3 regions of the Lysinibacillus telephonicus genome follow, and region 3 is predicted to be linked to each of the others. Evidence: riboswitches for the same ligand, from Rfam matches in the RefSeq annotation. Region 3 holds a riboswitch; each other region holds the start of a gene.
The links. A riboswitch is a leader RNA that binds a small molecule or an ion and turns the genes downstream of it on or off. The one in region 3 is predicted to bind S-adenosylmethionine.
Positions count from the first base shown of each region.

Region 1: another riboswitch for S-adenosylmethionine. It lies ahead of MKY04_RS19500 (bifunctional homocysteine S-methyltransferase/methylenetetrahydrofolate reductase); the one in region 3 lies ahead of MKY04_RS16495 (methionine ABC transporter ATP-binding protein).
Region 2: another riboswitch for S-adenosylmethionine. It lies ahead of metK (methionine adenosyltransferase); the one in region 3 lies ahead of MKY04_RS16495 (methionine ABC transporter ATP-binding protein).

Region 1 covers NZ_CP155468.1:4,040,407-4,042,681, reverse strand. Annotated here, with positions in the region: gene hemG (protoporphyrinogen oxidase) at 1-886, shown strand, start outside; SAM riboswitch class I at 963-1,062, shown strand; gene MKY04_RS19500 (bifunctional homocysteine S-methyltransferase/methylenetetrahydrofolate reductase) at 1,329-2,275, shown strand, end outside.
Region 2 covers NZ_CP155468.1:3,249,693-3,251,967, forward strand. Annotated here, with positions in the region: gene metK (methionine adenosyltransferase) at 1-986, opposite strand, end outside; SAM riboswitch class I at 1,233-1,345, opposite strand; gene pckA (phosphoenolpyruvate carboxykinase (ATP)) at 1,544-2,275, shown strand, end outside.
Region 3 covers NZ_CP155468.1:3,398,022-3,400,296, forward strand. Annotated here, with positions in the region: gene MKY04_RS16495 (methionine ABC transporter ATP-binding protein) at 1-941, opposite strand, end outside; SAM riboswitch class I at 1,111-1,216, opposite strand; gene MKY04_RS16500 (thioredoxin family protein) at 1,261-1,581, opposite strand; gene MKY04_RS16505 (toprim domain-containing protein) at 1,663-2,019, opposite strand.

The sequences.
Region 1 (2,275 bases), 640 kb from region 3:
AGCTGGTGTTTATTCAGGCGATCTTTATCAGCTTTCTCTAGCATCAACATTGCCTTACTTAGTTGATTATAAAAATAAATATGGAAGTATTATAAAAGGCTTTGAAGCAAATCGAGAGCAGTTCGAGAAAGCCGCAAATAAAAAATTCATCTCGTTTAGAAATGGTTTAACTGCATTAATTAATCGACTTGAAGAATTAATGCCAGAAGTAAAGTTTTATAAAAATACTGCAACAATTAGTGTTGAAAAGCATAATAACGGTTATGAAGTGTCATTTGATAATCGACCTTCCGTTTTGGCTGATGCTGTTGTATTAGCTGTACCGAACCAAGTTGTTCGATCTGTACTGAACGATAAAGAATTAGATAACCAATTATCAAAATTTACAAATGCCTCTGCAATTACTATGTATTTAGGGTTTGATGTACCTGACTCAATATTGCCAGCTGATGGAACTGGTTTTATTGTTTCACACAATAGTGATTTAGTATGCAATGCATCAACATGGACAAGTCGTAAATGGAAACATACATCAGTGAATGGCAATTTACTTATCCGCTTGTTCTATAAAAATAATAATCCAAAGTATGAAGAACTTGCTGCTATGTCAGAAGAGGAGCTTACAAAAGTAGCTCTAAATGATGTGAAAAGAAGCTTGAATATCGAAGAAGAACCTGTTGTTGTTAATGTTGAGAAGTGGATTGATTCAATGCCTAAATATGATTTGGCGCATAATGAAGCTTTGCAGGTTGTTCAGAATGAACTTGAAGATAAATATCCTAATCTTTTCATCGCTGGCTGCTCTTACTTTGGCGTAGGAATAGGTGCATGTATTGAAAATGGAAAAAATACTGCAGAGAAAATTTCTAACATATTATTGCAATGATTCACAAAAATCTGATTATAGTATTGACGAAAGAGCTATTTCAAGATATGATTCAACTTAATATAATAAAAAACAACTCTTATCAAGAGAAGCAGAGGGACTGGCCCGATGAAGCTTCAGCAACCAACAAAATGTAAGGTGCTAAATCCAGCTGGCAAAGAGCCGAGAGATAAGAAGGAAATCTAATTAGCATGCTAAGCCTTCTTTTCGAAAAAAGAAGGCTTTTTATTTTTTGAAGTTTAACGGATGAAGGAATTCTCTAAGTTGAAGTCTACTCCTCCGTAAACGCAAAGGCTCTTTCATATAAGAGGAGTAAACGGCGGTATAAGGGTCAAGCAAAAGCATAATATTACGTTTAAGATGCATAGCTTTAGGAGTTTATGCTTTTCTCGTAAAGAGACAGAATTTTTTAAAAGTAACCGATGGGGGATGAGTGAAAGAAATGAGATTATTGGAAGCTTTAAAATCAAAAGTTTTAACTGCAGATGGTGCAATGGGAACACTATTATATTCGTATGGACTAGATAATTGTCATGAAGAAATGAATCTCGTAAAGCCTGACGTAATTGAAAAGATTCATAGAGAATATATTGCAGCTGGAGCAGATGTCATCCAAACGAATACATATGGTGCGAATGCGATTAAGCTTGCACGCTATGGACTTGAATCGAAAGTTGTAGAAATAAATGCAGCCGCAATTGCAATAGCAAAAAATGCTGTTTCAAATGGAAACCAATTTATTGTTGGTTCAATCGGGGGCATTCGAGGAGTTCGAAAGAGTGATTCTACTTTAGAAGAAATATTAGCATCGGTTCGAGTTCAAGCAGAAGTATTAATTAATGGCGGTTTAGACGGTCTATTATTAGAAACGTATTATGATTTTGAAGAATTATCAGAAACTATAAAAATGCTGCGTATTATAACTGATATACCGATTATCGCTCAGGTTTCGATGCATGAACCTGGTGTTTTACAAAATGGGCTCCGATTGAATGCTGCATTAAATGAACTAGAGAGTATTGGGGCGGATGTAGTTGGTGTGAACTGCAGGCTAGGACCGTATCATACAATACAAGCATTTGAATGTGTAGAGCTTCCCGAAAACGCGTATTTATCAGCATATCCCAATGCATCGTTATTAGATATAGAAGATGGTCGTGTCATTTATGAGTCAGAGGTCGATTATTTTGCGCGTGCATCTGTTCAATTACGAAATCAAGGTGTTCGTTTAATAGGCGGATGCTGTGGTACGACGCCAAAACATATTGAATCTGTAAAGAAGAAACTGGAAAAACTAAAGCCTGTTGAATCGAAAGAGACTAAACTGCAACAAGAGATCTTTATACAGGATCCAGAACCGCGTAAGCTTGAGCCACTTCATGAAAAAGC
Region 2 (2,275 bases), 150 kb from region 3:
AATGTATCGATAGAAATGGATACTGGACGAGCAACACCGATAGCATAAGCTAGCTGAACTTCTGCACGTTCAGCAAGACCAGCAGCAACGATATTTTTAGCAACATATCTAGCTGCGTACGCTGCAGAACGGTCCACTTTCGTTGGATCTTTTCCTGAGAATGCTCCACCGCCATGGCGTGCATAACCACCATAAGTATCTACAATAATTTTTCGTCCTGTAAGACCAGCATCTCCTTTAGGTCCTCCGATTACAAAACGGCCTGTTGGATTAATGAAAAATTTTGTTTTTTCATCAATTAACTCAGCTGGAACAACTTCACGAATAACTTTTTCTTTTAAATCTTCTTGAATTTGTTCTAATGATACATCTTCATCGTGTTGTGTGGAAATAACAATTGTATCAATACGTTTTGGATGGTTGTCTTCATCATATTCAACTGTTACTTGCGTTTTACCATCTGGTCGTAAATATGCAATTTCTTTAGATTTACGAACTTCAGTTAATCTTTTTGATAATTTATGAGCAAGGCTAATTGGTAAAGGCATTAATTCAGGAGTTTCGTTACAAGCATACCCAAACATTAATCCTTGATCTCCTGCACCTATTGCTTCAATGTCCTCATCTGACATTGATCCTTCACGTGCTTCTAATGCTTGGTCAACTCCAAGAGCTATATCAGGGGATTGTTCCCCAATTGCCGTAAGAACAGCTAAATTTTCAGCATCAAAGCCATACTTCCCACGAGTATAGCCGATGTCTGCTACAGTATTTCTAACAACGCTTTGAATATCAACGTATGTAGAAGTTGTTATCTCACCTGCAACAAGCACCAACCCAGTTGTAACTGTTGTTTCGCATGCTACACGTGCATTTGGATCTTCTGTTAAAATTGCATCTAAGATTGCATCGGAAATTTGATCACAAATTTTATCCGGATGCCCTTCTGTTACACTTTCTGATGTAAACAGTCGACGGTTTGTCATTTGGTTTCCTCCTAATTATCTTAGCGAGACAGTTCTCGATTTTGATACGGTACTCATTACCCATGTTAAGTCCGCTTATCAATAGGACTCCAAGCCGTTGCTGCTTTTTAACACGAGGATTTAGAAAGGCACATAAAAATAGGTAGAATTCCTATCAATTTTCATTGTGTTCTATATTGAAAAAAAAAATTCCTCACTCACGTTTATTTGCATGAGTAAAAGGAATTGTCGTTTCATTACCTTTCACTCTTATCGTTCAAGGGTATGTCCCTTGCATCAGGTTGGCACCATCGCATTATAAATAATGCAGGTTGCCGGGCTTCATAGGGCCTTGACCCTCCACCAGCTCGGGATAAGAGTATCCGTTCATCTCAACATGTTACGTAATGTAAGGGCTGTTGTCAAATCTTTTTTCTCTAATTCTTAAAATGTTTAAAAATTAAAAAATAATTTATTCATTAGTATAGATTATTTAAATCAATGTGTTATACTATTTTTGACATATAAACAAACCTCCATGAGAGTGGGAATACTTAAAAAAGGATGGTATTTAATCGATGAATTCAGTAGAAATTGCAAACGAACTGAAGGAATTATTAAACGGTGGCAACATAAAAGTTCAACTTTCAGTGCCACAATTAGTGGAAAAATCTACTTCCCGCGGAGAAGCTATTTTAACTGTTGATGGTGCTATCGTCGCTGAAACAGGTAAATATACAGGACGTTCTCCTAAAGATAAATATATTGTAACTGAAGAGAGCACAAAAGACAAAATCGACTGGGGTAATGTAAACCGCGCGATTTCTGCTGAAGTGTTTGATAACCTTTATGTAAAAGTTATAAACTATCTAAAAGAAAAAGACGAACTTTACGTATTTAAAGGCTTTGCTGGCGCAGATAAAGACTCACAGCTTGCTATTCAAGTTGTAAATGAGTACGCTTGGCACAATCTTTTCTGTCACCAATTATTCATCCGTCCAACTGAAGAAGAATTAGCTTCTCATGTTGCAGAATTCACAATTGTATCAGCACCAAACTTTAAAGCTGATCCAGCAATCGATGGAACAGATTCTGAAACATTCATTATTGTATCATTAGAAAAGAAAATCATTTTAATCGGTGGAACTGAATATGCTGGTGAAATGAAAAAATCTATCTTCGGTATTATGAACTATTTACTGCCAGAAAACGGAATTTTCCCTATGCATTGCTCTGCAAACGTAGGTGAAGCTGGAGATGTTGCATTATTCTTCGGTCTTTCTGGTACTGGTAAAACAACTTTATCTGCT
Region 3 (2,275 bases):
ATTTGAACAATTAATGTTCCATATGGTCCATTTGCTGTTTGCGAAATATTCCCGTGAACAATATTTACTTCTACATCAAATTGCTTAATTAGCTGTGAAATAATTGGCTGTTCTGTTTTGTTGCCAATAAACGTTAATTTTACAATTTTCCCTGTTGGATAGTTTGCTAAAACCTGTTCGATTGATACTTTAGTCTCTTTTGTTCCCGAAACCTGCATTACGAAATTTTTTGTTATTTCAGCTTGCGGATTTTGGAATACTCGGAGTACCTCGCCTGTTTCCACAATTCGTCCAGCTTCCATCACTGCAACACGATGGCAAATTTTTTGAATTACATGCATTTCATGTGTAATAAGAACAATTGAAAGGCCTAAACGCTTATTAATATCAAGTAAAAGCTCTAGTATTGAATCCGTTGTTTCTGGATCTAATGCACTCGTCGCTTCGTCACAAAGTAATACTTCTGGATTGTTTGCAAGAGCTCTAGCAATGCCGACACGCTGCTTTTGTCCACCTGATAATTGTGATGGATATGCGTTTTCTCTGCCAGATAATCCAACTAAATCAATCAGCTCTTTTACTTTCTTTGCTCGTTCGCTTTTCGCTACACCTGCAATTTCTAATGGAAATGCAATATTCTCTGCAACTGTACGAGACCATAACAAATTAAAATGTTGGAAAATCATACTTATCTTTTGGCGAGCAAGGCGCAATTTACTCCCTGATATAGATGAAATTTGTTGACCATTTACATTAACTGTTCCACTTGTTGGCTTTTCAAGACCATTTAACAATCGAATTAATGTACTTTTTCCGGCACCGCTGTAACCGATAATTCCAAAAATTTCACCTTTATTAATCGTCAAATTGACATCTTGAACAGCAGTCAGCTCGCCATTCTTCGTTTTATATACTTTTGTTATATCCTTTAATTCGATCATATTTGTACTCCTTTAAGATACGCTGTTACGTATTTGTACCGCGACAAAGCATTATAATATTCTCTATACTTTTCTAGCATATATACTTAATTTAATTTAAAATAAAACCCCTTCTACACAGATAAGTAGAAGGGGCATCGTACATTGTTATGTTTATACGCTAACCGTTCTCTTATCTTTCAAAGTATCCACTTCGCGTGACTTGGCACCTTTTCACATATTGTGATGGTTGCCGGGTTTCATAGGGCACTTCCCTCCACCGCTCTTTATAAGAGTTACGATATTAAATTTTAAATATTACGAATGTAACTTTATCATGTTAGTTTGATATAGTCAACATTTTTTTCAACTTTTCATATAGGTATGGTACGGATTGGAAAGCATACACTTTTTCAACAATTTCTCCATTATTACTAATGAGTAAGCATGGAACACTTTCGATTTGATAGTCAAATGCAAGTTCTTCTATAAAATTGATATTAGCTTTTCCAATTGGAACTTCAGGCAATAACTTTTCGATTACTTCCATCATCTTAGATGCTACGGCACAAGTACCACACATTGGCGTATATAAATAGAACGCTGCTAAATTATTTTGCTTTATCGTTTGCTCCCAATGTTGTTTTGTCCACTCTTCCATTGTTATCAGTCCTACTATCATTAATTTAATCAAGTACTAGAATTTATAACTCTCCTCAGGCTTCTATGCAAGATTAAGGTTTTACGCCTCACTGGATGAGGATAAATATTGTTTATGAACAGAAAATTTAGCTTCACTTAACAGATGAGCCAACACTTTCTTCGGTGCATTGGCAACCTCAATATATGTTCTAGGAATACAAAGATGGATAGCCTCTGAATAAATTCTTTTCGTTAGCTTTCTCAACTTCTCTCCCGAATTATCTGCATCAAATAAAGTATAAAGTTTACATTCTTCAAAAGGCTCAAGCAAATCTAGCAATGCATCTTCACTTATAGTACCATTTGTACAAATGATTTTTACGTCTTCAGCAAAGATTGGTGCAATGTTCAACTTATCCGATCGACCCTCAACAATTATACACTTTTCAACAGTCATTTGCTCACCCCACGGTTTGTAAGTAATATAAGCTAAAAATGAAGAGCATAAACACCCTTAGCTGCGCTACTCTAAAACGTAATATCATAGATCTAGCCGATTATGCTTTTTTCTTATCCCTAAGCTTGGTCGTCATCAACGTCTAAGAGACTATTGGCTGAAATCACATAGTTAATTTCATTAGCTTGGAGAAGGCCTCGATCAGCTGGGTGGCTTGCGCTAACACTCTTCAATAAAAATTATATTTCTTATTTTT